2 regions of the Acidovorax sp. 107 genome follow, and region 1 is predicted to be linked to the other one. Evidence: riboswitches for the same ligand, from Rfam matches in the RefSeq annotation. Region 1 holds a riboswitch; the other holds the start of a gene.
What was found. Region 1 has a riboswitch for S-adenosylhomocysteine ahead of metH (methionine synthase). Riboswitches for the same ligand answer to the same signal wherever they lie in the genome.
Positions count from the first base shown of each region.

Region 1 (14,992 bases):
GCCCGGGGCACTGTCCAAGGCCGGTGTGTTTGTGGGTTATGCGTTTAATGCATACATTGCCGACATGCTTCCGATGCTGCAGTGCGGCAATCCGCGCGGGGTAAAACGCTGCAGAACGGCACGGTCATCTCCGGGCCATCCATTGCCCCTAGACTCAGCCGACCGGACGCAGAGCCGGACACCCAGGTTTTTGAAAAGAGAGGGATCTGAATGAGCGTGACATGTCCTGCCTGCCATGGCGACAACCGTGACAGCGCGCGCTGCTGCACCACCTGTGGCGCCGAGCTGACCACCGCCTGCCCGCAATGCCAGGCCCGCAACAAGCCAGCAGCGCGTTTTTGTGCGCAGTGCGGGCACTCGCTGGTGCCGTCGACCGTGCCGACGGAGGTGGCGCCCGAGCCTGTGGCCGTGGCAGCGCCCGCACCGGCCGCCGTGCCTGCGGCCGACGCCGTTGCGGATCCGCTGGTCGAGCCGACTTTCCACCCCACGGTGGAGCCCATTGCCGCGTCGATGACCGAGTCCGTTATGGCCCCCGTGATCGCGGCCGCTTCCGACCCCGTACCCCGACAGCACACCGAGCCCCTCGCCACCGGCGCCCTCCCTGCAGGGGCGTCCCTGTCGACACCCGCAGCCGCAGCGCCGATGGACTTTGTGTTCGATGACGATGAGCACCCCCATGCACCCCGCGCCCGCCAGCGGCCCGCCGGGGCCTATGCGTTGGCGGCGGTGGCGCTGCTGGCCGTGGCGGGCGCTGCGGGCTGGTATCTGCTGGGTCGGCCCGATGCCGCGCCGGCCACGCCCCCGGCCCCTGCCGTGGTGGCGCCGGCAGGCGTGCCGGACACCCCGGGCGTGGCGGAGTCTGCACCCGCCCGCGCCGAGCCGGTGGAAGAAATCATCGAGTCCGAGCGTGCGCGCGCTGCAGCCGCTGCACCGGCGCCGGTCGGCGCCATCGCTGCACCGGCATCGGGGCCGGTGCCTGCGCCAGCGGCGGCCGAACCCGCGTTCACCCCGGTCACTGTGCCCCGCGTGGCCGATGCCGCCCCGCCACCTGGCTCCGCCAAACCGCGCCCCGCAGCACCCAACGACGACGCGCCCTGGCCCTCAGCGGCCCGGCCCGCGGCGTCGCCCGCCGACAGTCTGGCGCGCCTGCGCGGCGCGCTGGCCCAGTGCGCCGCCATGGGCAACGAGCTGTCGCGTGCGACCTGCCTGGCGCGCACGCGGCAGAACTTCTGCGGCGACGCCTGGGGCCGCATCCCCGAGTGCCCGCCGGGCCAATGACCGCCCATGCGGACGACATACATAACGACACCCAGAGAGGGATCCCCACATGAACCACCCCCAGCGATTTCTGCCCAGCGATGACCACCCGTATTCGATCTTCCGCCTGCCCGAGGCGCTGACCTGCTGGCAGGCCGTGGCTGTGATGGGCGCGTCCTACCTCGCCGCAGCGCTGCTGGCCGCTCTGGGCAGCATGGTGGGCCATGTGTCCATCGTCTTCCCCGTGCTGCTGGGGTTGCTGGCCCTGGTGCTCGTGATTGCGGGCACCAGCGGTGCCGGGGTGTGCCTCACCGACCTGGCGCGCGGCCGCCCCTACCGGGGCGTGCTGAGCTACTGCGTGGCGGGCCTGTTCAGCCTGCCCAAGCTGCTGGGCGCCGGGCTGTTGATGCTGCTGCTGTACGGCGCAGTGCTGCTGGGCGTGGCGCTGGTGCTGCTGGTGTGCAAGCTGCCAGGCATCGGCCCCGTGCTGCTGGTGGTGGCGGTGCCGCTGCTGGTGCTCACGGTGGCGCTGGCGCTGCTGGGGTACTACGTGGCCGTGTCCATCGTGGGCCCTGCGATCTGGGATGGCGAGCGGGTGATGCACGCGTTGTCCATCACCTGGGGCATCACCCGCAACCACCCGTTTGCGGCCATCGGCAAGATCATCGGCGGCCTGCTGCTGTCGGGCATTTTTGCGGCCCTGGTGTTCGGCCTGGTCGGCGTCTCCAGCGCCATCGTGGGGGGCATGGCGGCACCCATCATCGGAACGGGCATGGGGCTGGACTGGGATGCACTGGTGGGGGGCTACGGCAGCAGCCACTGGGTGGGCGCGGGCATCGGGTACGTGCTGGTGTTTGTCACCGCGTCGGCCTTCGTGTTCTTGCTGCCGCTGATGGTGGGCGTGCTCACCTGGTGCGAGTTCTCGGACAAGGTGGACCGGAGCACCATCCGCTCGTCCACCGACTCCGCGCTGAACGACGTCAACGCCCGTGTGGCCGAGCTCAAGGACAAGGCGCAGACTCCGGTGGCCCCCGCTGCTGCACCCGTGGTCGCCGCCGCTGCTGCTGGCGCCACCAGCGCCGCCGTGGCCGCGCACCCGGGCAACCGTTGCCCCCAATGCGCGGGCGTGGTGCACGCGGACGACCGTTTTTGCGAGCACTGCGGCCACAAGCTGCAGTAAGCCCAGCGCCCGGCCTGCCCGGCCCGCCGATCCCCCGCGCGGGCAGCGTGCGGGGCTGGGCTATTCGATGCGTATCTGCTGCAGCGCCGGGTCGCCCGGCGGGTAGCGCAGGTCCAGGCCGGTGAGCACCTCGCGCACCAGCGTGGCGATCATCAGGTTGCGGTGGGTCTTGGAGTTGGCGGGCACGATGGTCCACGGCGCCCAGGGCGTGTGCGTGGCGGCCAGCAGCATCTCATAGGCCTTCTGGTACTGGCTCCACTGCTTGCGGGCCTCGATGTCGCCCATCGAAAACTTCCAGTGCTTGGTCGGGTCGTCCAGGCGCTCCTGCAGGCGTTCGCGCTGCTCGTCGGCGCTGATGTGCAGCATGAACTTGAGCACGACGGTGCCAGTCTCGCTGAGCATGCGCTCGAAGTCGTTGATGTGCGCCAGGCGCTGCTGGTGCTGCTCGGGCGTGATCCAGCCATTCACCACGGGCACCAGCACGTCCTCGTAGTGGCTGCGGTTGAATACCGTGATCTCACCCGCCTGCGGCACTTGCTGGTGAATGCGCCAAAGGTAGTCGTGCGCCAGCTCGGCCTCGGTGGGCGCCTTCCAGCCCACGGTGTGCACGCCCAGCGCGCTCATGCGGCCAAACACGCCCCGGATCGTGCCGTCCTTGCCGGCTGTGTCGGTGCCTTGCAGCACCACCAGCAGCTTGTAGCGTTTGTCGGCGTAAAACAGGTTCTGCAGCGTGTCCAGCTCCTGCGCGAGTGACTCGGTGACGGTCTTGTCCTTGAGCTTGTCGCCCAGCGAAAACGGTTTGGCCGACGGATCAAAGTCCTTCAGCGACACCGTGCGACTGTGCTTGCCCGCCTTGCGCCGCTCGGGCCGGCCATCGGGCTGCGGGTCGTCGTCATGCTGCAGGGCGTCCGGCTGCCATTGCGACCAGCGCTGGGCCACGTCTTTGTTGCTGCTGTGAAACGGGTGGTTCATGCGGGCTCCTCGATGGGCCATCGTACGCCAGCAGCGTGGGCGTGGTTTTCCTTTCTTGCGAAAATGGGATGCTACTAAAGTGATAGCTATTTGCGCATGATTCACTAGCGCTTGAGGCTGATTGGGCTTGAAACTGGCCGCACGGGCCGCTCAGCGCGCGCCATGCGCCATGCGGTAGGCCAGCGGCGTCTGCCCTGTGGCCTGGCGGAACGCGCGGTGCAGTCCGGCTTCGCTGGCAAAGCCCAGGTCTTCGGCAATGCGCTTGAGCGGCAGCGGCGTGTCGCACAGCGCCTCGCTGGCCTGGCGCAGCTTGATGCGGCGCATCCACAGGGCCGCCGTCAGGCCCGTGTGGGCCTGCACTCGCCGCGCCAGTGTGCGGGGCGAGAGGCCCAGCGCCTGGGCCAGCGCGGGCAGCCGCAGATCGGCGGCGGGGCTGCGCTGCACCCACAGCATGGCGCGGCGCAGGTCGGCGTCTGCCAGCGTCATCAGGTCATGCCCGGCAAATGCCGGGTGCGCCGTGCGGGGGCGGGGCAGCATCAGCAGCTCCTGCAGGTCGGTCAGCGCCTGGGGTGACAGGCGAGCGGCCAGCGCGTGCAGCATCAGCGGCAGGTAGCCATTGGCCCCGGCGGCCGTGGTGGCGGTGGGGCCGGCCACCAGCGGCTCGTCAAAGCGCCAGTCCACCTGCGCGAACTGCTGCTCCAGCGCGGCACGCAACCACCAGGTGGCCGTAGCCCCCTGGCCGCGCAGCCGCCCGCTGGCGGCCGCCAGCACCACGCCCGCGCAGTAGCTCCACACCTGCGTGCGCCGGGGCAGCGCGCGCAAGGCCTGCACCACCGGGGCCAGCTGCTGCAGCGGCCCTTGCAGCTGGTCGGCCGACGAGAGCCACAGGCCCGGCGCCAACACTACATCGGCCTCAGCCTGCTGCAGCGCCACGGTGGGGGCCAGCGGGGGGCCCTGCCAGGTGGGCACGGGCAACAGGTCCACCCCCGCCCAGCAGATGTCCATCACGCTGGCCTGCGCACGCAGGTTGGCGGCGCGTGCCATGTCTGCCGCCGCAAACAGGCCGGCGGGCATGCAGCCCGGGTAGAGCAGCAGTGCCACGCGCAGGGGCGGCTGGGGTACGGATGTTGGAGAAACCATGAGTGGCACAAAGGCGCAAGAAATTGTCAATCTGCGCCATTTTCGCGGAAGGCCTGCTTTTCAACAATGGCAGCACCTCCTCCCACTGAAAGCACCCCATGCTCATCACCCAATTGCGCAACGCCACCGTTCTGCTGGAGTTCCCGCACGCGGGCCGCCCTGTCGGCCTGCTGGTGGACCCCATGCTCGCGCCCCGGGGCAGCCTGCCTGCGCTGCGCTACCTGGGCACCCGGCGCCAGCGCAACCCGCTGGTGGACTTGCCCCCCGAGGCCGACGCGGCGCTGCAGCGCGTGACCCATGCGCTCATCACCCATTGCCAGCGTGGGCACTTTGACCACCTGGACCGCGCGGGCAAGCAGTTTCTGCGCGAGCGCCAGATTCCCGTCCTCTGCATGCCGCACGACGCCGCCTACCTGGCGCAGCGTGGCCTGCAGGTGCTGCCGCTGGCGGGCGAGGGCCGCCAGCCTTTTGCGCTAGGCGGGCAGGTCACGCCCGTGGCCTGCACCCACGGCCGGGGCTGGGTGGCGCGCTTCATGGAGCATGGCCACGGCTACCTGCTGGAGCTGCCGGGCGAGCCCAGCGTGTACCTGGCAGGCGATACCGTGCTGACGCCCCCAGTGCGCGACTGCCTGCAGCACCTGCGGCCCGATGTGGCCGTGCTGCCCGCCGGTGGCGCCCAGTTCGACCTGGGCGCGGATATCTTGATGGATGCTGCGGAGGTCGCGCAGGCCGCCGCGCTGACGACCGGCGCGGTGGTGGTCAACCACCTGGAGGCCCTGGACCACTGCCCCACCACCCGCGCCCAGGTGCGCGCCCTGGCGCAGCGCGGCGGGTGGGCGCACCGCCTGTGGGTGCCCGAGGACGGCGAGAGTCGGCACTACCCCTGGCCCACCGTCAAAAGCAATGCTATGAATTCAGTAGCTGCAGAGGCATGATCGACTGGCGCTACCGCCCAAAAAGGCCGTAACTCACGCCAGCTCGACCTCCAACGCGCGCTGGTCCCGCATCAGCGCCACAAACCGCGCAGCGCCCAGGCCCAGCGGCCGCTCCTTGGACCACACCACGTCCACCCACAGCGCGGCGCCGTTGCTCAGATTCTCGAACGGCATCTCCACCAGCCGCCCCGCCTCGATGCGCGACTGCACCAGCGCGCGCGGCTGCCAGCCCCAGCCCATCCCGGCTTCGATGAGGCCCAGCGCGGCCAGGTGGTTGTCGGTGCGCCAGTGGTGGCGGGCAAACACAAAGCGCGGGTCGGTCTGTGCCAGGTCGCGGCTTGCGACCACGATCTGGCGTGTGGTGGTCAGGTGTTCCTCGCGCAGCATGGCGTCTTCAGGCGGGGCGCCGCGCGCCTGGGCCGCAGTGCGGGCGGCCACCAGCACCGGGTGCTGTGGCGCCATCACCGCCACCAGGGTTTCGGTGCCCACTTCCTGAAAGCCCTCGCGCCCGTCGATGCTGGGCCGCTCAAACACCAGCGCCAGCTGCGCGCGGCCGCTGTGCAGCAGTGCCAGCGCATCCACCTGCGGCGCGGCCAGCACCTCGATCTGCAGCAGCGGGTGCTCTTGTGCCAGTGCCGCCAGCGCCTCCGTCCAGCGCGCGGCCAGCAGCTCGGGCGCAATGGCCAGCGTGAGCCGCTCCTCCAGCCCCTGGGTCAGCGCCAAGGCCTGGGCGTTGAGCTGCTGCAGCTGCCCCGCCAGCAGCCGGGCCTGGGGCTCCAGCGCGCGGGCGGCGGCGGTGGGGCGGGGCTCGCGCCCGCTGCGGTCAAACAGCTGCACATCCAGTTCGGCCTCCAGATGGGCCATGGTCATGCTCACGGCCGACGGCACACGCGACAACGCCCGCGCGGCGGCCGAGAACGAGCCGTGGTCGAGCACCGTCAGAAACACCTGCACGCTGTCGGAGTTGAAGGCCATGGCGGTTTGATCTATCAATAAAACTGAAATAAGCTGACTTTATGTGTCAGTGCAGCGAATATAAAGTACCGGCCATGGACAAGACACCGACTCTTTTTGGCCTGCAAGGCGTCAAGCGCCGCCTGATCTATGTGACCTTGTACGAGCTGATCGCCATTGGCGCCGCCACGGTGGGTCTGGCGCTGCTCACGGGCCAGGGTGCGGGGCATTCGAGCGTGGTGGCGGTGGCGGCCTCGGCAATTGCCATCGTCTGGAACATCGTCTTCAACTGGGCGTTCGAGCGCTGGGAGGCGCGCCAGCCCGTGCGCGGGCGCAGCGTGGCGCGGCGCGTGGCGCACGCCATCGGGTTCGAGGGCGGCCTGGTCTTCACGCTGGTGCCGCTGTTTGCCTGGTGGTTCGGCGTGAGCCTGTGGCACGCGTTCGTGATGGACCTGGGGCTCATCGTGTTCTTCCTTTGCTACACCTTTGTCTTCAACTGGGTGTTTGACCACCTGTTCGGCCTGCCCGCATCGGCCATGGCGGCGTCGTAACAACAGCCTAGGCCACGCTTCTTCAAACAATGTCAACCGCCGTTCGGCGACGGGCAGGGGCGCTCAGCCGCCACCCATAATCGGCCCCATGAGAGGGCCGTTTTTGTTGTTGCTGCTGCTGCGGGGATTGCCGGGCCGGTGGGCTGGCGTGGCGGTGTCCTGCTGCGCGCTGGCAGGCTGTGCCAGCAACGCTCCCACGCCGCGCGGCGAGGTGAATGGGGCGCCCACCCATGCCGCGGAAATGGCCCAGTCCGACGCCAACCGCATGGCCACCCTGGCCATGCAAGAGAACCTGGAAGGCCTGCTGCGCCTGGCCGACAAGCTCTACCGCCGCAACCCCGCCGAATGGCGCAAGGGCACCGCCACCAGCCGAGAGCAGGCGCTGGAGCAGTTGCGCACCGCCGTGTTGCAGCGCCAGCCCTGGGCCCCGCTGCAGGGCCGCCGCGACATCGCCGCCATGGCGCAGGCGCTGGCGCCCGAGTTCGTGGGCGACCGCGTGGCGGCCTTCATCCATGCCACGGCCGACATGATCATCACCGCCCACGGCGGCAAGACGGAGTTCTTCTTGCTCGACGGCATGGACGCCCAGCACCTCTACAACGCCGCACGCAACGTCGAGACCGCCGTGTGGCTGCTCGCGCAGCGCCGCAACGCCCAGGGCCAGCCCCTGCTGCTGGCCGACGAGATCGGCGCCCAGGGCCGCAACCTGAGCTTCGAGCGCGAGTTCAGCAAGATCATCGCGCGGCTCGACCTGCTGGCCGCCTTTACCACCGAAAAGTACCGCCGCGCCGCCATCAGCTATGTGCAGGGCATCGTGGGCGGCAGCTTCTTGCAATTCCTGCCCGTGCGCTGATGCGGCGAACGCCTGCTCGTATCACCCGGTAAAATCTAGCCCTTGCCCAAGGAGCGTTGCAGCGGCCCCACCGCCATGGTGAAGCCGTCAGGCTTGGGCACTCCAAAAGCTATTCAAGCCCCACCGCAACGACGCTCACCTGTTTTTCTGCTGCCCCTGCACAGGTGAGTCCTATGTCCGCGTCTGCCCCGTCCCTGCCCCCCATGAAGCTGTCCGGCCTGGAGCCCGTCTCCATTGGCGAGGGCACGCTGTTCGTCAACATCGGCGAGCGCACCAACGTCACCGGCTCCAAGGCGTTCGCGCGCATGATCTTGAACGGCCAGTACGAAGAGGCCCTGGCCGTGGCGCGCCAGCAGGTGGAAAACGGCGCGCAGGTCATCGACATCAACATGGACGAGGCCATGCTGGACAGCAAGGCCGCCATGGTGCGGTTTCTGCAGCTCATCGCGTCCGAGCCCGACATCGCCCGTGTGCCCATCATGGTGGACAGCTCCAAGTGGGAGGTGATCGAGGCCGGACTGCGCTGCATCCAGGGCAAGGGCATCGTCAACTCCATCAGCATGAAAGAGGGCGTGGAGAAGTTTAAGCACGAGGCGCGGCTGGTCAAGCGCTACGGCGCTGCCGCCGTGGTGATGGCGTTTGACGAAGTGGGCCAGGCCGACACCTACGCCCGCAAGATCGAGATCTGTGAGCGCGCCTACCGCGTGCTGGTCGATGAGGTGGGCTTCCCGCCCGAAGACATCATCTTCGACCCCAACATCTTCGCGGTGGCCACCGGCATCGAGGAGCACAACAACTACGCGGTCGATTTCATCGAGGCCACGCGCTGGATCAAGCAGAACCTGCCGGGCGCCAAGGTCTCGGGCGGTGTGTCCAACGTGTCGTTCAGCTTCCGTGGCAACGACCCCGTGCGCGAGGCCATCCACACCGTGTTTTTGTACCACGCCATCAAGGCCGGCATGGACATGGGCATCGTCAACGCCGGCATGGTGGGTGTGTACGACGACCTGGAGCCCGTGCTGCGCGAGCGTGTGGAAGACGTGGTGCTCAACCGCCGCCCCGACGCGGGTGAGCGCTTGGTCGAAATCGCCGAAACCGCCAAGAGCGGCGCCAAGGACGAGAGCAAGAAGCTCGAATGGCGCGGCACGCCCGAGCACCCCAAGACCGTGGGCGAGCGCCTTTCCCACGCGCTGGTGCACGGCATCACCGACTTCATCGTCGAAGACACCGAAGAGGCTTACCAAGCCATCGTTGCCAAGGGCGGCCGCCCGCTGCACGTGATCGAAGGCCCGCTCATGGACGGCATGAACGTGGTGGGCGACCTGTTTGGCGCGGGCAAGATGTTTTTGCCCCAGGTGGTGAAAAGCGCTCGCGTGATGAAGAGCGCCGTGGCCCACCTGCTGCCCTACATCGAAGAAGAAAAGCGCCAGCTCGAAGCCGCGGGCGGTGACGTGAAGACCAAGGGCAAGATCATCATTGCCACCGTCAAGGGCGACGTGCACGACATCGGCAAGAACATCGTCACCGTCGTGCTCCAGTGCAACAACTTCGAGGTGGTGAACATGGGCGTGATGGTGCCCTGTCACGAGATTCTGGCGCGCGCCAAGGTTGAGGGGGCGGACATCGTGGGCCTGTCGGGCCTGATCACGCCCAGCCTCGAAGAAATGCAGTACGTGGCCGGCGAGATGCAGAAGGACGACCACTTCCGCGTCAAGAAGATCCCGCTGCTCATCGGCGGCGCCACCACCAGCCGTGTGCATACCGCCGTCAAGATCGCACCGCACTATGAAGGCCCCGTGGTCTACGTGCCCGACGCCTCGCGCAGCGTGAGCGTGGCGCAAAGCCTGCTGGGCGATGGCGTGCAGAACTATGTGGACGAGCTGAACGCCGACTACGACAAGGTGCGCACCCAGCACGCCAACAAAAAAGCCACGCCCCTGTGGCCCTTGGCCAAGATCCGCGCCAACAAGACGCCCGTGGACTGGTCGGCCTACCAGCCCGCCGTGCCGCGCGCGCTGGGCCGCCGCGTGTTCAAGAACTTCGATCTGGCCGAGCTGGCCAAGTACATCGACTGGGGCCCGTTCTTCCAGACCTGGGATCTGGCCGGCCCGTACCCTGCCATCCTGACCGACGAGGTGGTGGGCGTGGAAGCCACGCGCGTGTTTGCCGACGGCCAGGCCATGCTGAAAAAGATTATCGAAGGCCGGTGGCTCACGGCCAGCGGCGTGATGGCGCTGCTGCCCGCCAACAGCGTGAACGAAGACGACATCGAGTTCTACACCGACGACACCCGCACCGAAGTCGCCATGACCTGGTACGGCATGCGCCAGCAGGCCGAGAAGCACACCATCGACGGTGTGACCCGCCCCAGCCGGTGTCTCGCCGACTTTGTGGCGCCCAAGGAGAGCGGCATTGCCGACTACGCGGGCCTGTTCGCGGTGACGGCGGGCCTAGGTGTGGAGAAGAAGGAAAAAGCCTTCATCGACGCGCTGGACGACTACTCCGCCATCATGTTCAAGAGCCTGGCCGATCGCTTGGCCGAAGCCTTTGCCGAATGCCTGCACCACCGCGTGCGCACCGACCTGTGGGGCTACGCTGCCGGTGAAGCGCTGAGTAACGACGACATGATTGCCGAGAAGTACCAGGGCATCCGCCCCGCGCCTGGCTACCCGGCCTGCCCGGACCACAGCGCCAAGACCGACCTGTTCCGCGTGCTCAACGCCGCAGAGATCGGCATGACCCTGACGGAGAGCCTGGCCATGATGCCTGCGGCCAGCGTGAGCGGTTTCTACATCGGCCACCCCGATGCGGTGTATTTCAACGTTGGCAAGATCGGCGAAGACCAGCTGCACGACATGGCAAAACGCCGGGGCATGGACGAGAAGGTGCTGGAGCGGTTGCTGGCACCCAACTTATGATGCTATGAAATAAATAGCTGTTGGGGCTTGTCGTGAAAGCACCAGCAGCCTATTTGATTCAAATTTCTCGGGGCCATCAGCCCTCGCTGTCCGGCAGCTTTGCGATCACCTTGATCTCGAACTGAAACCCATACAGCCAGGTCACCCCGATGCCCGTCAGCGTGGGGTAGGGCGCCTCGCCCCAGAACTCGGGCACGACGCCCCAGACGGTTGCAAAGTTCGCCTCGGGGTTGACCACAAACATCGTCACATCCACCACGTCATCAAACGTGCAGCCCGCAGCCTGCAGCACGGCATTGAGGTTGCTGAACGCCAGGCGCACCTGCGCGGCCAGGTCGGGCTCGGGCGAGCCGTCTTCGCGGCTGCCCACCTGGCCGGAGACAAACAAGAAACCGTTGGCACGTACGGCGGGCGAATAGCGGTTGCGCTCGTACAGCGCCTGGCGGCCTGCAGGGAAGACAACATCACGTTGGGGCATGGAAATCCTTTCGTTCTGCAGGGCAGAGGGTTGCGATGCAGGCACTGTAGAAGCGTGCGTTGTTCTGATAAACAGGCTAATCTGCGCACCACTGTTCCTGATCGCCAAACAATGGTGGGCGTGTCGCTGCTTCAACATGCCCCAACGACCTACATGCCATGGACCGTTTTGACGCCCTGCAGGCCTTCGCCCGCGTTGTGGAATCCGGCAGCTTCACCAAGGCCGCCCTCACCCTGCACCTGAGCCGCACCACCGTCACGCAGCTGGTGCAGCAGCTCGAAGCCCGCCTGCGCGTGAAGCTCCTGCACCGCACCACCCGGCGCGTGCAGGTCACGCCCGATGGTGCCGCGTACTACGAGCGCGTGGTGCGCCTGCTGGCCGACCTGGACGACGCCGACGCCAGCGTTTCCACCGCCGCCGCTGCGCCCCGGGGCCGCCTGCGGGTGGATGTGCCCAGCCCCCTGGCGCGCCTGGTCCTCATCCCCGCGCTGCCCGCGTTCCACGCGCAGTACCCCGACATCCTCCTGCACATGGGCGTGAGCGACCGCCCCGTGGACATGGTGGGCGACAACGTGGACTGCGTGGTGCGTGGCGGCCCCCTCACCAACCCCGCGCTCGTCGCGCGCCATGTGGGTGACCTGCAACTGCGCGTGTACGCCGCCCCCAGCTACCTGCAGCGCGCGGGCGCGCCCGAGCACCCGCAGGCGCTGGAAGGCCCGCACCACCGCACCGTGGGTTTTCTATGGGCACGCACTGGCCAGCCCCTGCCGTTCGAGATGCGCCGTGGCACCGAACACGTGCGCGCCCAGGGCCACGACATCTGCGCCGTGGACGACGGCAACGCCTACCTGGCCGCAGGCCTCGCGGGCCTGGGCGTGCTCTGGCTGCCTGACTACATGGCCCGCCCCCACGTGGCCACCGGCGAGCTGGTGCCCTGCTGCAGGACTGGGCGCTTGCGCCCATGCCGCTGTACGTGGCCTACCCACCCCAACGGCATGTGAGCGCCAAGGTGCGGGTGTTCATCGATTGGGTGGCGGAGCTGATGGCGCGGCATGCGCCGGTGGTGGGGCGCGGCAGGTAAATGCTATTGAATAGATAGCAGACAAAGATTACTGGACAGGCGCAAGGCAGTGTTTTGAGTCAGAAAAATGCACTGGGCAAAGTGCAAAAACCTGCGACCCCCTCATCCGCGCCACGCCGCCTCAATCGCCGCCACATCAATCTTGCGCATGCCCATCATCGCGTCAAAGGCCCGCTTGGCCGCTGCGCGGTCGGGGTCGTTGATGGCCTGGGTCAACACCCGTGGCGTGATCTGCCACGACAAGCCCCACCGGTCCTTGCACCAGCCGCAAGCGCTCTCCTGCCCGCCGTTGCCCACAATCGCGTTCCACAGCCGGTCGGTCTCGGCTTGGTCCTCTGTCGCCACCTGAAACGAGAACGCCTCGCTGTGCGTAAAGGCCGGACCGCCGTTCAGCCCCAGGCACGGGATCCCCAGCACCGTGAACTCCACCGTCAGCACATCGCCCTGGTGCCCTGCGGGGTAGTCGCCGGGCGCATGCATCACCCGCCCCACGGCGCTGTCGGGAAAGGTGGCCGCGTAGAACGTCGCCGCCTCTAGCGCCGTGCCGTTGAACCAGAGGCAGAGGGTGGCTTTGGGGGACATAGGTGCTCCTGTTAGGGGCGGGAGGGGGCTCGGGCTGAGCGGGGTGGAGCCGAGATTTTGGCAGTTTGTGTGGTGCCGCTTTGGACCTTTGTGACTAGGCTGGAATGGGCCCGAAGGCGACAGTGAATCAGAGCACTGCAAAGCGATCATTGATTCATCACAGGGCGGCTCGTGTCCTGAACCCAGCCAGTTCCTAGCTATAGTTTGCCTACTGAAGTTAGCCGGTTTTTGCGGATTTTCACCGTCCCACACACAGCTCATGACATCCCCACCACTTACGACCCGTGAGTACGCCTACTTTCATGTCACGGGGCCGGGCACGCATGAGGAAGTGACAGCGTTGCTCGGCCTAAGACCTTCAGAAGCGTGGAATGTTGGTGACACCAATCTGCGCAACGGGAGGATGCGAAGCTCAATGAGCTGGCGAATGAATAGCGGCCTTGACGACACCAGTCCTCTAGCGGAGCACATTGCCGCACTTCTACATCGGCTGCAGCCTAAAGCATCGGATCTCCGACAGCTATGGGTTGAGCACGACCTTACTTTGCAGTGCGTGGGCTACTTTCCGCCAAGCGGGCACGGGATGCACTTCGACCGCGAACAAGTCCGTAAAGCTGCTCAACTAGGGTTAGCGCTGGATCTTGACTTTTACTACGTGGATGACCACGAACATGAAATCTAGCTTGGTAGGCTTCTGGACGCCATTGGCGTTGATGTCTGCTTTCGCTTTCTAGCAATGACTGCTCGTGGCTACTATCTGCCGTTGGTTGTCTGAATCGATAAGTCTTAAACCGCGCCCGGACCCCGCACTGCCTTGTCCTTCAGTGCGACCCCGCCCCACCCGCACTCTCCGCCATTTCCAACTGCATCATCACCATGTTGACCAGCGTGTGCACGGACGGCCGCCCGGTCTCGATCACGTAGTGGGCCGTCTCGCGGTACAGGTGGTCGCGCTGGGCGTAAAGGTCGCGCAGCTTGTCCATGGGGTTGCCGCCTTGCAGCAGGGGGCGGGTCTTGTCGTGTTTGACGCGTTTGTAGATTTCTTCGGGCGATGCGCGCAGGTACAGCACGTTGCCGAACTGGCGCAGCACCTCGCGGTTCTCGGGGCGCAGCACAGCGCCGCCGCCGGTGGACAGAACCATGCCGCCGGGCTGGCGGGCCACGTCGGCCAGCACCTGGGCCTCGATGTCGCGGAAGCGGGCTTCGCCTTCGGCCTCGAAGAAGCTGCGGATGGTGGTGCCCAGGGTCTGTTCCAGCCGGTGGTCCAGGTCGATGAAGGGCACGCCCGCCCGGTGGGCTAGTTGCCGGCCGACGGTGGATTTGCCCGAGCCGGGCATGCCGACCAGTGCGCAGCGAATCTGCATAGGTTCAAGAAAGAGGTCTGGGGGACGGGCTTGCGCACTGCGGGTGGAGCTGTGTCGCGTGCCGTGACTGGAGGCCGAGTGTAAGCCTGCCCCCGCGCACCGCATGTCCGGCACGCCCTTCGCAACTGGCGCGACCCAGACCAGTGGACGCCGAGCAAGGGCCGCACCGCAGCGAGGGCGTCGTCCCCCTGCCCGCGCGCAGCGCGAGAGCGGGGGCTGAGGGCCGCGGCTCCGAGCCTGCCTGCGCAGGCTTGGACGGCCTGAAGAGCTGCCGCCTCTGGGGGCAGCCCCGTGGCGCGAAGCTCCTCAGGGCGGTGTCCGAATCACAGTGCTGCGTACACCAACGCCGGATACAGCTCGCACAGATACCGCAGCTGGCCGGGCGCCTGCGTGAGCAGGATGGCGAACAGGTCTTCTGCCGGGTCCACAAAAAAGAAGGTGCCGCCCAGGCCGCTCCAGCTGTAGTGCCCGGCCGATCCGGGGCGGGTGGCCTGGCCCGTGGCGGTGCGCACGGCCACGCCCAGGCCAAAGCCGTAGCCGGTGGGCAGGATGTCGCCCGCCACGGGCAGGCTGCCCAGGTGGTCGGCGGTCATGAAGTCCACCGTGGCGCGGCCCAGCAGGCGAACAGGGGCGCCAAGGCCGTTGGGGCCGTCGGGCCCGGGGGCGGTGCCCCGGCCCAGCATGAGCTGCAAGAAGCGCGCGTAGTCGCTGGCGGTAGACACCAGCC
Region 1 covers NZ_QBTZ01000001.1:3,396,818-3,411,809, forward strand. Annotated here, with positions in the region: gene C8C99_RS15815 (zinc ribbon domain-containing protein) at 211-1,278, shown strand; gene C8C99_RS15820 (zinc ribbon domain-containing protein) at 1,328-2,437, shown strand; gene C8C99_RS15825 (PPK2 family polyphosphate kinase) at 2,498-3,409, opposite strand; gene C8C99_RS15830 (GlxA family transcriptional regulator) at 3,560-4,549, opposite strand; gene C8C99_RS15835 (MBL fold metallo-hydrolase) at 4,648-5,484, shown strand; gene C8C99_RS15840 (LysR family transcriptional regulator) at 5,518-6,459, opposite strand; gene C8C99_RS15845 (PACE efflux transporter) at 6,534-6,989, shown strand; gene C8C99_RS15850 (hypothetical protein) at 7,078-7,842, shown strand; S-adenosyl-L-homocysteine riboswitch at 7,885-7,986, shown strand; gene metH (methionine synthase) at 8,007-10,760, shown strand; gene C8C99_RS15860 (RidA family protein) at 10,837-11,238, opposite strand; partial or broken gene C8C99_RS15865 (LysR family transcriptional regulator) at 11,397-12,319, shown strand; gene C8C99_RS15870 (VOC family protein) at 12,422-12,901, opposite strand; gene C8C99_RS24430 (DUF4279 domain-containing protein) at 13,161-13,583, shown strand; gene C8C99_RS15880 (shikimate kinase) at 13,723-14,265, opposite strand; gene C8C99_RS15885 (serine hydrolase) at 14,589-14,992, opposite strand, start outside.

Region 2 (14,992 bases), 3.3 Mb from region 1:
GCAGTTGCATCCCGCCCAGCACCTCGGCCTGCAGCGCGCGAATGGCCAGCCCATCGGTCTTGGCCGCAGGGATCAGCTTTTCAAAGAAGCCCAGGTCCTCTCGGAGCGTGCGGTTGTCGGTTTCGAGCTGGCGCACCTGGGCCATCAGGCTCTCCTTGGCCGCGCGCTCCGTCGCCAGCAGGCTCTCGGCGGTCAAGGCAACGGTCTGGCGCTCCTGGCCTTCTTCGCGCAGGCGGCTGATCTCCGCCTTCATCTGTACCACTTCGTCGCGCGAGACAGTATCGAGCCCCGCAATCGACTTGCCAAACTCAAAGGCCCACAACGCCACGGCGGCGCAAAAACCCGTCACCACGGCCAGGGCCAGCCACCGAAAGGGCCACGGCAAGGCGCTGCGGATGGCCACCCGGGGGGCGCTGATGGTCAACCGACGGCGAAGCAGGCGAAAGCGCATAGGCTCGACAGGCGGGCCATGGAAGGCCTCTCCCCAAAGAAAAGAGCGCACCATAAACGAAAAAACCGCCCGAAGGCGGTTTTTCTCTGTAAAGCACCCACTGGGAGTGCCTTGCAGGGGATGCTGCCCAGGGCAGCATCCGGCAGGGCCATAGCTTAACGCTTGGAGAACTGCTTGGCGCGGCGTGCGGAGTGCAGACCGACCTTCTTACGTTCGACTTCACGCGCATCGCGGGTCACGAAGCCGGCTTGGCTCAGGACGGGCTTGAGGGATGCGTCGTAATCGATCAGGGCGCGGGTGATGCCGTGGCGGGCAGCGCCAGCTTGGCCGGATTCACCACCACCGTGCACGTTGATCTGGATGTCGAAGGTTTCGACATGGTTGGTCAACGCCAGGGGTTGCTTGGCAATCATGATCGAGGTTTCGCGGCCGAAGTAGGACTGGATGTCCTTGCCGTTCACCGTGATCTTGCCAGAGCCTTTTTTCAGAAACACGCGGGCGACGCTGGACTTGCGACGGCCGGTGCCATTGTTCCATTCACCAATCATCTCAAGGCTCCTTAGATTTCCAGCACTTTGGGCTGCTGGGCGGTGTGGGGATGCTCAGCACCACCGTACACCTTGAGTTTCTTGATCATCGCGTAGCCAAGGGGGCCCTTGGGCAGCATGCCCTTAACAGCCTTTTCCAGCGCGCGGCCGGGGTGCTTGGCTTGCATGTCGCGGAAGTTCGTGGCCGTGATACCGCCGGGATAACCCGAGTGACGGTAGTACACCTTGTCCAGGGACTTGGTGCCGGTGACCTTGAGTTGGGCTGCGTTGATAACGACGATGAAGTCACCGGTATCGACGTGAGGCGTGTAAATGGCCTTGTGTTTGCCGCGCAAACGGAGAGCAACTTCGCTGGCTACTCGTCCGAGGACCTTGTTGGTCGCGTCAACCACAAACCACTCGTGCACGACCTCAGCGGGCTTTGCGCTGAAAGTAGTTGTCATGAGTTTTCTCTTCAAAAGAGGGTTTGGCGGGTCCTTTTCCACGGTCGGTGCTTCTCTGAAGGAAGCCTCTTAGGTGGCAAGAAGTCTTCGCCGCGGGACCACATAAGCGCTGCGAAGCCTTCCATTATACGAACGAGCCATACTTTCACGCAAGAGCCCCCTGCGACTGCCCTCGGGTGCCCGGTGCGGCTGGGGCAGTGTTCCGTGCCGACGGCTGGTTGAAATCCGTGGGATTTTTGGCTACTGCAAGCCGCCAAGCCCAGCGACACCTGCAGGTATCGGGCCAATTGGGAACGCAGCCTGTGCCGAAAAGACGCGGGCTTCGGCGCCGGATGGCGCGCAACACCCCCGTTAATTCGGCGTCTGGCGGCGGCGCTGCTCCTCGGCCTCGTAGCGGCGGCGGTTTTCCACGCAGACGGTTTGATTGGCCTGTGACGGCTTCTGGCATTCCTGGTGGATACACATCGGGCGGGCCAGGAAGTTGGCGTCGGCGCAGACCTCTTGCGGGGAGGGTTGCCGGGGCGGCGGCGCAGGGCGGGGCTTGGGCTCGGCCACCACAGGCGGCGGCGCAGGCACGGGCTCTTCATGCACCACGATGGGCGCGGGCGCAGGCTCCGCACCGGTGCGCTTGGCGGCTCGCGGCGTCACCTTGGGTGCAGAGGCCGCTACAAAGGCGGGGGCAGGCAAGGCGGCAGAGGCTGTGCTGGCGGTGGCAACCGCGCTCAGCTGGGCCGCGGCTTGCACATCGCTCCCGCCGACGACAGGTGCAGAGGCCTCCGTCAGCGGCGTATCAGCGGGGGCAGCGGCTGCAGGCCGCTCCGCCATCTCGGTGATGATGTCGTCGCGGGGCGGCTGGCGGCCTTGGCTCCAGCGCCAGCCCGCTCCGGCCACTACGGCGACCAGCGCCGCCACCACAATGCCCGCCACCAAGGACGACCGCCGTGACGATGGAGCAGCCTTGCCACTGCCGCGCACTGCGTCACGCGCCAAAGGCTCAGACCGTCTGTCGGCAGCGCGCGGCCCGCCCACACCCGGGGACCGGTGGTGCGGCAGGTCTTCAAAACGCGAATCGTCGTCGGCCGCCACGGTGTCGCCGGCATCGATGAACACCGTGTCTCCGCCATCGGCCGCCACCGTATCCGGGCCGGCAAGCATGACCGTGTCCGCGCCAAAGTCGTCGCCGGGGCGACTGGCATCCGATGGCGCAACCGCCGCAGCCACATCCGCATGCCTGGCCGGCACCTCGCCCCCGATCTTCGGGGACGAAGTCACGTCCACGGTGGGTGTGGGCACGCCGGGTCCGGGCTGGTCGGCAGGCTCCACCCAGATATCGCCCAATTCCGCGCGGAAGTCGAAATGCTGCACGTCTTCGGGTGCCGAGGTCATCTCCATGGTCTGGAGAAAGGCATCGATGCTCTGCGGCCGGTCCTCGGGCCGCAGGGCCAGCGACTGGGCAATCGCCGCCACAAAAGGTGCCGAATATTCCACGCCAAACTGCCGCTTGACGGTTTTGGCAATGCGGGAGAACGACACCATGCGGTCGCGGATGGAACGCAGCGTGGCAGGCAGGGGCGTGTCGTTGGCAAGGCAGCCGTGCATGACGGCCGCCAGCGAATACAGGTCGCTCCAAGGCCCCTGGCGCAGTTCCTCGTCGCCATCGGAATACTGCTCGATGGGGGCGTAGTTCACCTTGAGCACGGCCGTGTGCTTGCGGTCCTGGTCGTTGATGGCGTGCCGGGCGGCACCCAGGTCCAGCAGCACCGGCGGGCCGTTGTCCTGCAGGAAGATGTTGTCGGGCGAGATGTCGCGGTGCAGCGTGTTGCCGTCGTGCAGCACGCGCAGCGCGTCCAGCACCGACCACAGCAGCTTGCGCAGCCAGATCTCTGGCGGGGGTGTGCGCATCTGGGCACGCGCCTGCTTGAACGTCATGCCCGAATAGAGCGGCATGACCATATAGGCCGTGTTGTTGGCCTCCCAGAAGCGGAAAACCTTGACCAGCGACGGATGGTCAAACTGCGCCAGCAGGCGGGCCTCACCCACAAACGACACCAAACCAGCCTGGAAGGTCTGCTGGTCGGACGAGGACCGCACCCACAGCGATTGCCCCTCGGCCCGCCCGGCCAGTGCCGAGGGCATGTATTCCTTGATGGCCACCGCCCGGTGCAGGGAGTGGTCAAACGCCTTGTAGACCATGCCAAAACCGCCCACCCCCAGCAACGCGAGGATCTCGAACTCCGCCAGGCGGGTGCCGGGCGGCAGCGCATCGACATGGCTGACACCACTGGCGGGGGCTGTGCTGGAGCTTGCGGTCATGGGCAGGAGACGGGGCGGGCTGGCAATGTCAAAAGCAAATAATCAAGAAGGGCGACGGCGGAAAGCGGGCCCAGTGCAGGCGCGATCATGAAGCATGGCCGCCCCGGATATGGCAACAAATGGCTAACAAAGGGCCGCCTGTCTGCCAAAAACATCACGTCCCCCGCCACCGCGTGCACCCCCCGATTGTGCCGCGCCGGGACAGGGGCGCCGACCCTTTGCACAACACAGTCGTTACCATTGGGCCATGTTCAGTTATCGCCACGCCTTCCACGCAGGCAACCATGCCGATGTGCTCAAGCACACCGTCCTGATTGCCGCCTTGCAACACCTTACCGAGAAAGACGCGGCGCTGACCGTGCTGGACACCCATGCAGGCGCGGGGCTGTACCGGCTGGACGGGGACTATGCCAGCACCAGCGGCGAAGCCGCCGACGGCGTGGCCCGGCTGTTTGCTCCAACCACGCCTGCCCTCACCCCAGCCCTGCAGGCCTACGTGGACATGGTGGGCGACTTCAACCAGGGCAAGGCGCTGCGCGTGTACCCCGGCTCGCCCTTCATCACCCAGCGCCTGCTGCGCGACCACGACAAGCTCAAGCTGTTCGAGTTGCACCCCACCGACCTGCGCGCGCTGGCCGGCAACGTGGCCCAGCTAGAGGCTGGCCGCCAGGTCGCTGTGCTGCACGAAGACGGTTTTGAGGGCATCAAGAAATTTTTGCCCCCACCTGCCCGACGTGCCCTGGTGCTGTGCGATCCCAGCTATGAAATCAAGAGCGACTACGCCAAGGTGCTCGACATGGCGGCCGACTCGCTCAAGCGCTTTGCCACCGGCACCTATGCGTTCTGGTACCCCATCATTCCGCGCCCCGAAGCCCACGACCTGCCCCGCCGCCTGAAGACGCTGGCCACCAAGGCGGGCAAGAGCTGGCTGCACGCCACGCTCACCGTCAAGTCGAGCAAGATCACGGAAACCGTCACGGGCGATACCAAGCGCCCCGGCCTGCCGGCCAGCGGCATGTTCCTGATCAACCCGCCCTACACGCTGAAGGCTGCACTCAAAGACGCCCTGCCCCAGATGGCCGAGCTGCTGGCGCAGGACAAACACGCGACCCACACGCTCGAATCGGGCGGCTGAGCGGCCCTGTAGACCCTCCTTCTGCCGGGCGTCAAGGCGCCGGGCAATCCTTGTCGTCGTCCTGAAGGGCAAACAGCTCCACCGGCTTGAGCCCCAAGCCGACCATGCCCAATGCCTCCGCAGCGCCCCGGCTCAGGTCGATCACCCGGTTGCGGGTGTGCGGCCCGCGGTCGTTGATGCGCACGATCACCGTGCGCCCCGTGGCCTGACTGCGCACGCATACGCGTGAGCCAAAGGGCAGCGTGGGGTGCGCGGCTGTGAGCGCACGCATGTCAAACAACTCTCCACTGGCGGTACGCCGCCGGTGGAACTGCGCCCCGTACCACGAGGCCAGCCCCACCTCATCCGCCTCCAGGCTGAGCGGCGACCCGCCAGGAGTGCTGGGCTCCGGTTTGGCGGGAGGATCGATCAGCATCGCCTCCCCCGGCACGGACAGCAGGTTGGGGGCCAGCGCGTCCGGCTCTGCCTGCAGCCCTTGGGCGTGCGCAGCCGCGAGGGCGCTGCACAACAGCCACAGGCCGAGCGCCGTGCGCACAAACAGCCCCCGGGCCAGCACGCGCAGGGCGGCGGGAGGCCGGGCGCCCCCTGCCATCAGATCCCCAGCCGGCGACAGATCTCCAGCGTCGCGGCGCTTTGGTTCATCGTGTAGAAGTGCAGCGCGGGCACCCCAGCACTGCGCAGCTGGTCGCACAGGTCGGTCACCACATCCAGGCCAAACGCCTTGATGCTGGCGGTGTCGTCCCCAAACGACTGCAGCCGCAGGCGGATCCAGCGCGGGATCTCGGCGCCGCAGGCGTCCGAGAACCGCATCAGCTGCGTGGAGCTGGAAATGGGCATGATGCCCGGCACCACCGGCACGTCAGCGCCCAGGCGATGCGCGTCCTCCACAAAGCGAAAATACGCGTCGCTGTTGTAAAAATACTGGGTGATGGCAGAGTCCGCCCCCGCCCGCACCTTGGTCACGTAGGCCTGCAGGTCCGCCTCGGGCGACTTGGCCTGAGGATGCACCTCAGGGTAGGCCGCCACCTCGATGTGGAAGTCCCGGCCCGTTTCGGCCCGGATGAAGGCTACCAGGTCGCTGGCGTACTGGAACTCCCCGCCCACACCGTAGCCGCTGGGCAGGTCGCCGCGCAGTGCCACCAGGCGCTTGACGCCCATGGCCTTGAGGGTGGCCAACTGCTCGTGCACCGACTGGCGCGTGGCCCCGATGCACGAAAAATGCGATGCAGCGCCCACGCCTTCGGACAGGATCTCACGCACCGTGCCGAACGTGCCTTCTTGCGTGGAGCCCCCTGCGCCATAGGTCACCGAACAGAAGTCCGGATGCAGTGCATACAGCTGCTGGCGCGCCACGCGCAGCTTGTCGACCCCTTCGGGCGTCTTGGGCGGGAAAAACTCGAAACTCACCGGGAACCCGGTGCCTTGCGTGTGGGCTGCATTCATGCGGCTCTCCTTGCGTGTACAAAAAATTCCCGGTTGCCGTCGCCACCCTGGATCGGGCTGTCGATCCACGCCTGCACCTCCAGGCCCAGCGTGGCGCAGCAGTCGCGGATGCGCTGCTCCACCACCGCATACAAGGACTCGTCGCGCACGATGCCGCCCTTGCCCACCTGCCCCGGCTGCAGCTCGAACTGGGGCTTGACCAGCATGACCAGGTCACCCTGGGGCGCCAGCAAAGGCACCAGCGCAGGCAGCACCAGGGTGAGCGAGATGAACGACAGATCGCCCGTCACCAGCGCAAAGCTGGGCGTGATGTCCACGTCGGCGCACTCGGGCCGGCGGCGGCGTTCCACGGGCAGCGTGCCCTGGGCGCGCTGCGCGCGCTCGGTCTTGAAGGCCTCAATGTCCTGGTCCTTGGCATCGTCGCTGTCGTCGTACGCCTCGTCCACCAGGCCGCCGTTGCGCATCCAGCTGTAGGGCGCCTCGGGCTGGGTCTCGTTGTCTTCTTCGGGCACGATGACTTCGGACAGGGCCAACTCACAGGCCTGCACCAAGGCGTCGGCCGTGAGCGAGCGGGCGTTCACGCCCTCCACACACACCACGCGCAGGTCGTTGCGCAGCCGGTCGTGCAACTGGGCGTGGCCTACATCCACGCCAATCACCTGGGCGGCGCCCTGCTGCAGCAGGCAGTCGGTAAAGCCGCCCGTGCTCTGCCCCACATCCAGGCAACGCAGGCCGGCCACCGGCAGACCCAGTGCCTTGAGCGCGCCTTCGAGCTTGAGCCCGCCGCGCGAGATGTACTTGGCTTCTGCATCGTCCAGCAGCTGCACCTCGGCCACCGACGGGATGTCGTCGCCGTTCTTCACCACCTTCTGCCACGTCGCCAGCGGCGACAGGCGCCACTGCACCCCCGAGGCAATCAGGCGCTGCGCCTGCGAGCGCGTGGCAGCGTGGCCACGTTCCACCAAAAACACATCTGCGCGCATCGCGCCCATCCTTTTTGAGTCAAATCGGCTGGTAGCGCTATTGAATCAAGCGCCAACAGCTATCAATTTATGAGCAATCAGACATTGCTCAGCATCACGGCGCCAGACCACCCTGCGCGCGCCCCATCGCCAGGGCGCGCAGCACCGGGATCAGTAGCGGTAGGTGTCAGGCTTGTAAGGGCCTTGCTTGGGCACGCCGATGTAGGCGGCTTGCTCGTCGGTCAGTTCGGTCAGCATGGCGCCCACCTTCTTGAGGTGCAGGCGCGCCACCTTTTCGTCGAGGTGCTTGGGCAGCACATAGACCTTGCCGTTTTCGTAGTAGTCGCTGTGGGTGAACAGTTCGATCTGGGCAATGGTCTGATTGGCAAAGCTGGACGACATCACGAAGCTGGGGTGGCCCGTGCCACAGCCCAGGTTCACCAGGCGGCCCTTGGCCAGCAGGATGATGCGCTTGCCGTCCGGGAAGATCACGTGGTCCACCTGGGGCTTGATCTCTTCCCACTGGTACTGCTCCAACGTAGCGACCTGGATTTCGTTGTCGAAGTGGCCGATGTTGCAGACGATGGCCTGGTCCTTCATGGCCAGCATGTGCTCGTGGCGGATCACGTCCTTGTTACCGGTGGTGGTCACAAAGATGTCGGCCTTGTCGGCGGCATATTCCATGGTCACGACCTTGTAGCCTTCCATTGCGGCCTGCAGGGCGTTGATGGGGTCGATCTCGGTCACCCACACCTGGGCGCTCAGGGCGCGCAGGGCCTGGGCGCTGCCCTTGCCCACGTCGCCGTAGCCAGCGACCACAGCCACCTTGCCAGCGATCATCACGTCGGTGGCGCGCTTGATGCCGTCCACCAGCGACTCACGGCAGCCGTATAGGTTGTCGAACTTGGACTTGGTCACCGAGTCGTTCACGTTGATCGCACGGAACATCAGCGAACCCTTGGCCGACATTTCCTTCAGGCGGTGCACGCCGGTGGTGGTTTCTTCGGTCACGCCGATGATCTGCGCGATCTTGCGGCTGTACCACGTCGGGTCCACCGCCAGCTTGGCCTTGATGGAGGCGAACAGGCAGGTTTCTTCTTCGCTGGTGGGGTTGGCGATCAGCGAGGCGTCCTTCTCGGCGCGCTTGCCCAGGTGCATCAGCAGCGTGGCGTCACCGCCGTCGTCCAGGATCAGGTTGGGGCCTTCGCCTTCAGTGCCTGCGGGGCCAAAGTCAAAGATGCGGTGCGTGTAGTCCCAGTATTCGGCCAGGGTCTCGCCCTTGATGGCGAACACGGGCGTGCCAGCAGCAGCAATCGCGGCCGCGGCGTGATCCTGAGTGGAGAAGATGTTGCACGATGCCCACCGCACGTCGGCACCCAGCGCCTGCAGGGTCTCGATCAGCACGGCGGTCTGGATCGTCATGTGCAGCGAACCGGTGATGCGCGCACCCTTGAGCGACTGTTTGGGCGCGAATTCTTCGCGGATGGCCATGAGACCGGGCATTTCGGTCTCGGCGATGCGGATTTCCTTGCGGCCCCATTCGGCCAGGCCGATGTCGGCAATGATGCAGTCGGTGTTGACCGGGGCGTTGACGCGTGCGTTCATGATGGTGTGCTCCAAAGCATGTTTGAAAAGCCACTGCGCGCAGGGGATGGTCGATACGACTCATCGCACGCGAAGTGGATGAGCGTCGTTGCTAGATGACTCCGAGCCTCACGCCCCGCCTTTGCTGGGGACGCTGCAACGCTCCTCGGATCGGTGGATTATAAAAGCAAGTGCTCGCCCGACGCTACGCCACCGGGGGAATCTATCCCCGACCTTATACGGAACAGTAAAATCCCGCGACTGCCGATCTAGCGGCCTCCCGCAGGCCCCGGCCCGAAGATTCTTGTGCAGGGCACGCTGCCCCGCCCCATCCCATTCAGGAACCCCTGTGTCCTACGCCCCAGAAACCCGGCGCCGCCGCACCTTTGCCATCATTTCCCACCCCGACGCCGGTAAAACGACGCTGACGGAAAAGCTGCTGCTGTTCTCGGGCGCCATCCAGATCGCCGGCGCCGTCAAGGGCCGCAAGGCCAGCCGCCATGCCACGTCCGACTGGATGGAAATCGAAAAGCAGCGCGGCATCTCGGTCGCCAGTTCGGTCATGCAGATGCTGTACCGTGACCACGTGATCAACCTGCTCGACACACCCGGCCACAAGGACTTCTCGGAAGACACCTACCGCGTGCTCACCGCCGTCGATTCCGCCCTGATGGTGATCGACGCGGCCAATGGCGTGGAAGCGCAGACGCGCCGCCTGATCGAGGTCTGCCGCCAGCGCGATACACCCATCATCACCTTCGTCAACAAGATGGACCGCGAAGTGCGCGACCCGCTGGACATCATGGACGAGGTCGAGCGCGAGCTGGGCATGCCCTGCTGCCCCATGACCTGGCCCGTGGGCCAGGGCAAGAGCTTCGGCGGCATCATCAACCTGCGCACCAAGACCATGACGGTGTTCGAGTCCGGCAGCGAGCGCCGCCCGCAGGACTTCGAGGCCATCCCGCTGTCTGACGTAGACACACTGCGCGCGCGCTTCGGCGCCGAGTTCGACGCAGCCATGGACAGCATGGAGCTGGCCACCGGCGCCTCCCCCGCCTGGGACCACGAGGCCTTCCTGGCTGGCAAGCTAACCCCCGTGTTTTTCGGCTCCGGCGTGAACAACTTCGGGGTGATGGAAGTGCTGGACGCCCTGGTGGACATGGCCCCGCCGCCCGGCCCGCGCGTGAGCACGCTGGAAGTGAACAAGCAGCCCGTGGTCAAGACCATCCAGCCCGAGGACGAAGGTTTCTCCGGCGTGGTGTTCAAGGTGCAGGCCAACATGGACGCCAACCACCGCGACCGCATCGCCTTCGTGCGCGTGGCTTCGGGCAAGTACATGCCGGGGATGAAACTCAAGGTGCAACGCACCGCCAAGGAGCTGCGCCCCACCTCGGTCGTCACCTTCATGTCCCAGCGCCGCGAGGCGGTCGAAGAAGCCTACGCGGGCGACATCATCGGCTTTACCACCCACGGCGGTGTGCAGCTGGGCGACACCATCACCGACGGCGCCAGCCTGCAGTTCACCGGCCTGCCCTTCTTCGCGCCCGAAATGTTCATGACCGTGGTTCTCAAGAACCCGCTGCGCACCAAGCAGCTCCAGCAGGGCCTGGCCCAGCTGGGCGAGGAAGGCGCGATCCAGGTCTTCAAGCCCGATGCCGGCGGCAATATGCTGCTGGGCGCCGTGGGCCAGCTGCAGTTTGAAGTGGTACAGCACCGCCTGAAGGCCGAGTACGACGCCGACGTGCGCCTGGAAGGCTGCCAGTACACCGGCGCGCGCTGGATCACTGCGGACAACGCGGCCGACCTGCGCGCCTTCACCGACGCCTACCCGCTGCGCCTGGCGCACGATGCGGCGGACACGCTGGCGTATCTGTGCACGTCACCGTATGACGTGCGGCTGGCGCAGGAGCGGTTTCCCAAGATCCATTTCCATCCGCTGCGGGAGCATGCGGGGTTGGCGCTCGGCAATGCCAATTGAGCCAATGAGCGGCGATAACACAACCTGGGGCTCGCAATTGCCCTTCCCTTGGCGACCATTCGTCTCGTTCGCCAGCATGCTGGCGTTAATATATGGCAGCTGGCTACTGGCATTCTGGCCTGGAGTGCTCGGCGAAGACAGCCTTGCTGTCCTGCTCGAGATCGAACATCCAGCGAACCAGCATTCCGGCAAACCAGCACTGTGGTATTGGTTTGTAAGGCTTTGCTATGAAGGCACGCGCCGGGTTGAGGTACCGATTGCCATCCTGATGGGACTGGCGGTGCTTGTGTTTTCACGGATTCTGGCTTGGTACTGGCAGCAGGGCTTACGCAAGAGCTGTGTAGCGCTTCTGTTACTCGTCTGTGCCACTCCGCATATGGTGTATTTCGCAGGCACCCTGTACCCGGACGGATACTACGCCATAGCAGTCGCCGGCTTGCTGTTCGAGTTGTGGCTGGCCGTGAAGACAGGCCGAATGAGCACGGCAGGACTGCTGGTCACCGCGGCCACCCTGCCGTTTGCCGCGTTCGCAAGGCCCAACGGCATCATCTTCTTGGCCCCGGTAGCGATTGCACTGCTGTGGGTCGACCGACGCAGCCGAGTGTGGATTGCAGTCATCCTACTGACATCCATCGGCCTGAACATTGTGGCTACCCAAACGCGCCGCGACATCCCCAGCCACGGGGTGCTCTTTCCATTGGCCATCTTCGAGACAGCCAATTTCCTTCAACCCCGTCCCATGAATCTTTGGACGAGCAAGCCCCGCGTGCTCCCCGATACGGTACAACTGCTGCAACGGCGAGGGATTTATGACCAAGTAGTGCGGTACTACGACCCCGACTATTGGGACCCGCTCGTTTTCAACCCACAGGGTCCACGCGTGATGGGCCTGCCCAAGGAGGACCGCAAGGCACTGGTCCGGCAGTTCCTGACCTACAACATTTGGCACAACATTCCAAGGTTTGCGGGCAGTCGGCTGAATGTGATGTTGACGTCGGCCTTTGCGCAAGGCGGCCTCCCTGCGCATAGCTATGCAGTGCATGTACTGGCGCAACTCAAAGCTAAGTCCCTTTTCAGGCTGCACGACTGGGGGACTGCCGAGACTTGGCTTTTTCGTGCATATGAGTGCTCTTACGAATGGAGGTGGCTTTTGTGGACGCCTTTCGTGGGCATAGCGCTGACCCTGTGGGCACTGGTTGCAGGCTGGCGTCGGCGTGAACGCGCCCTATTGCTCGTTGGCGTCCCCATGGGTATCCAGCTTGGCGCCATCACGCTGTTCTCGATTGCAGGGGAATATCGGTACTTGCTACCTTTTTTTACAATGCCGCTTGTGCTGATTCCAGCGTTTCTCGGGATAGGCTCAAATACTGACTCTTAGCGCAAGGCAGCAGCGTGCTGGCTTGCTGCCCAACAATGCAGCTCACTACTATTTTTGCGACCCTCACCTGTGTCCTCGGTATATCGTTGGGGCAATTGCTGTTTAAAAAAGCCGCCTTGAGCCTCCCCGCTTCGCCTAGCTGGTATGACTGGGCGTCGAATGTCTGGCTCTTAGTTGCCCTAGCTCTATATGCATTAACAACGTTCGGCTGGGTCTGGGTCTTACGCATTGCACCGCTATCGCTGGCCTATCCTTTCATGGGTCTGGCCTTTATAGTCGTGCCACTGCTTGCGCGCTTGTGGTTAGGTGAGGCCGTCACGTTGCAGACCCTGGCAGGCGGCGCACTGATTCTCTTGGGCGTGGCGCTCGCAGCGAAATCTGCATGATGCCGCTCATAACACCCCAGGCGGGACAGATCGCGGTCGCCATCCCCTGCTACAAGGTCACCCAGCACGTACTGGATGTGATCAACGCCATCGGCCCGGAGGTGGAAGCCATCTACGCTGTGGACGACGCCTGCCCCGATGGTAGCGGCCGCTTCATCGAAGAGCACAACCGCGATCCACGGGTACGTGTGCTCTACAACCCGCAAAACCGCGGTGTGGGTGGAGCCATCGTCACCGCCTACAAGGCAGCCATTGCTGATGGCATGGACATCGTGGTGAAGATCGACGGCGATGGCCAGATGAACCCTGCGCTTCTGCCGCATTTCGTGCGCCCACTGCTGCGAGGAGAGGCCGACTACACCAAGGGCAACCGTTTCTTCCGGCCAGAATCGATACAAGGTATGCCGCCGGTGCGGCTGTTCGGCAATGCGGTGCTGTCCTTTCTGACCAAGCTCAGCTGCGGCTACTGGAACATCATGGATCCGACCAACGGATACACAGCCGCGCGCACCTGCGTGCTGTCGGAGCTGCCACTGGACAAGCTGGAACAGCGCTATTTCTTCGAAACAGACATGCTGTTTCGCCTGAACACGGTGCGTGCCGTGGTCAAGGACGTGCCCATGGACGCGGTGTATGCCGACGAGCAGTCTCATCTTCAGGTTGGCAAGGTTCTCCCCGAATTCTTGCGCAAACATGCGTCACGGCTGTGGCGACGATATGTCTATAGCTACTTGGTGCGGGACTTCAACGTCGGCACGCTTTACAGCATCTTTGGAACGCTGCTTGTGCTGGCGGGTTCTGCTTTTGGCGCATGGCATTGGATTGCCAGCGCCAGCACCAGCCATCCAGCAACCAGCGGCACCGTCATGCTTGCCGCACTGCCCGTTTTTATCGGCATACAGTGCCTGATTGCTTTTTTGCACTACGACGTGAGCAACTTACCGACCGATCCATTGAGCCTGTCGCTGGAAGACGTCTCCACGCCCCCCCGTTGACAACCCCGCCGTACCGGCGTCGATCATGCGACGACGGGTTGCACAATCCCCTCCCATCATCCCTGCGCCACGCGCCGTTCATGCATCTCTTCCTGTTCAAGAACGTGAGATGCGCCAGTTTGGCGCTGATGGCTGCCATGGCCCTCAACGCGAGTGCGCAGGGCTCCCGCCCGCCCTTCGTCATTGCACCGACCGTCGAGGGCATGTTTCTCTGCGACGAAGCCGTCGCGCAGCCTCAGCTGCGCTCCATCGACGAAGCCTACGCCTATTGCCGGGAACGCAAGCTCGACGGCGCTCCCGCCATTTCCCGGCTGCTGGACAAGCTAGAGCCTGGCGGGCCCCAGGGCGCGGTGCAGGTGGGTTACACCGCCACACTCCAACTGCTGGGGCTGTACCGTTCCACCCCCAAGGGATGGGCCATTGATCCGGCGCGTGTGGATGAATTTCTGGGCGTCATCAGCAAGGTGCAGCGCCCGGTGGTCATCTACTTCTCGGCCGACCACTTCGACTCCATCGGCCCCATCACCGAAGAACTGCGGCGCGATCCCCGCAACCTCATGCAGTTGCGCGACGGCAAACCACTCGAGCTGAACTATTTCGGCTACCGAATCATGCCCTACACCTTGTCGACGGATGTGACCATCCCCGTCAACAAATACCGGCGTGATGCCCTGCACTACGTGGCGCAGCGCATCAGAAAACTGCCCAAGGCAGTACAGAGCCGCGTTGTGGCCTACACCCTGGCGGGCGAACTGCACCACATGTTCCCTGATTTCGAGAGCGGCATGGGTACCTACCAGGACATCCAAGTCACGGACTACAGCCCCGCTTCGGTGGCGGGCTTTCGCCAATGGCTGCGCGCCAGATACCAGACCATCGAACGGTTCAACGCCCAGACGGGGCTGTCGTACGCGTCCTTTGATGCCATCCAAGCGCCTTCAAAGAATATCCGCAAGGAAAAACTCACCTCCTTTGGTGAGCATTACGATGCATTCGCGGACGGCACGCTACCTATTGCCGGTTGGCTTTGGGACCCCAACAAGGCCATTCAACAACTGGACCTGTACGTCGACGGCCGGCTTATCGGCCCTGTTCCCTACGGCCTGAACCGGCTGGACGTGTACCGCGCCGAAACCGCCATCGCCAGCCCGAATACCGGCTTTCGCCATGACTTCGACTACAGCGGCCTGCTTCCAGGCCGACACCGTGCCCAGGTCGTCGCCACATCCGGCACCAGCCGTTACCAACTAGCCGAGGTGGAATTCGTGGTGGTGCCCCGCGACCAAGGGCGGGTGGTATCGACCAGGACGGCAGAACTGCCGTCCCTCAAGAATGCCAAAGCCCTTACTGGCGTGCGCTCGTGGCTTGACCTGCCC
Region 2 covers NZ_QBTZ01000001.1:74,471-89,462, reverse strand. Annotated here, with positions in the region: gene C8C99_RS00405 (DUF6776 family protein) at 1-451, opposite strand, end outside; gene rpsI (30S ribosomal protein S9) at 607-999, opposite strand; gene rplM (50S ribosomal protein L13) at 1,011-1,442, opposite strand; gene C8C99_RS00390 (serine/threonine-protein kinase) at 1,794-3,755, opposite strand; gene C8C99_RS00385 (23S rRNA (adenine(2030)-N(6))-methyltransferase RlmJ) at 4,003-4,890, shown strand; gene C8C99_RS00380 (septal ring lytic transglycosylase RlpA family protein) at 4,922-5,482, opposite strand; gene metF (methylenetetrahydrofolate reductase [NAD(P)H]) at 5,482-6,333, opposite strand; gene C8C99_RS00370 (TlyA family RNA methyltransferase) at 6,330-7,316, opposite strand; gene ahcY (adenosylhomocysteinase) at 7,467-8,900, opposite strand; S-adenosyl-L-homocysteine riboswitch at 8,974-9,053, opposite strand; gene C8C99_RS00360 (peptide chain release factor 3) at 9,229-10,857, shown strand; gene C8C99_RS00355 (hypothetical protein) at 10,862-12,235, shown strand; gene C8C99_RS00350 (hypothetical protein) at 12,271-12,621, shown strand; gene C8C99_RS00345 (glycosyltransferase family 2 protein) at 12,618-13,616, shown strand; gene C8C99_RS00340 (beta-galactosidase) at 13,697-14,992, shown strand, end outside.
Region 2: linked by a shared signal. The riboswitch ahead of ahcY (adenosylhomocysteinase) and the one ahead of metH (methionine synthase) in region 1 are both predicted to bind S-adenosylhomocysteine.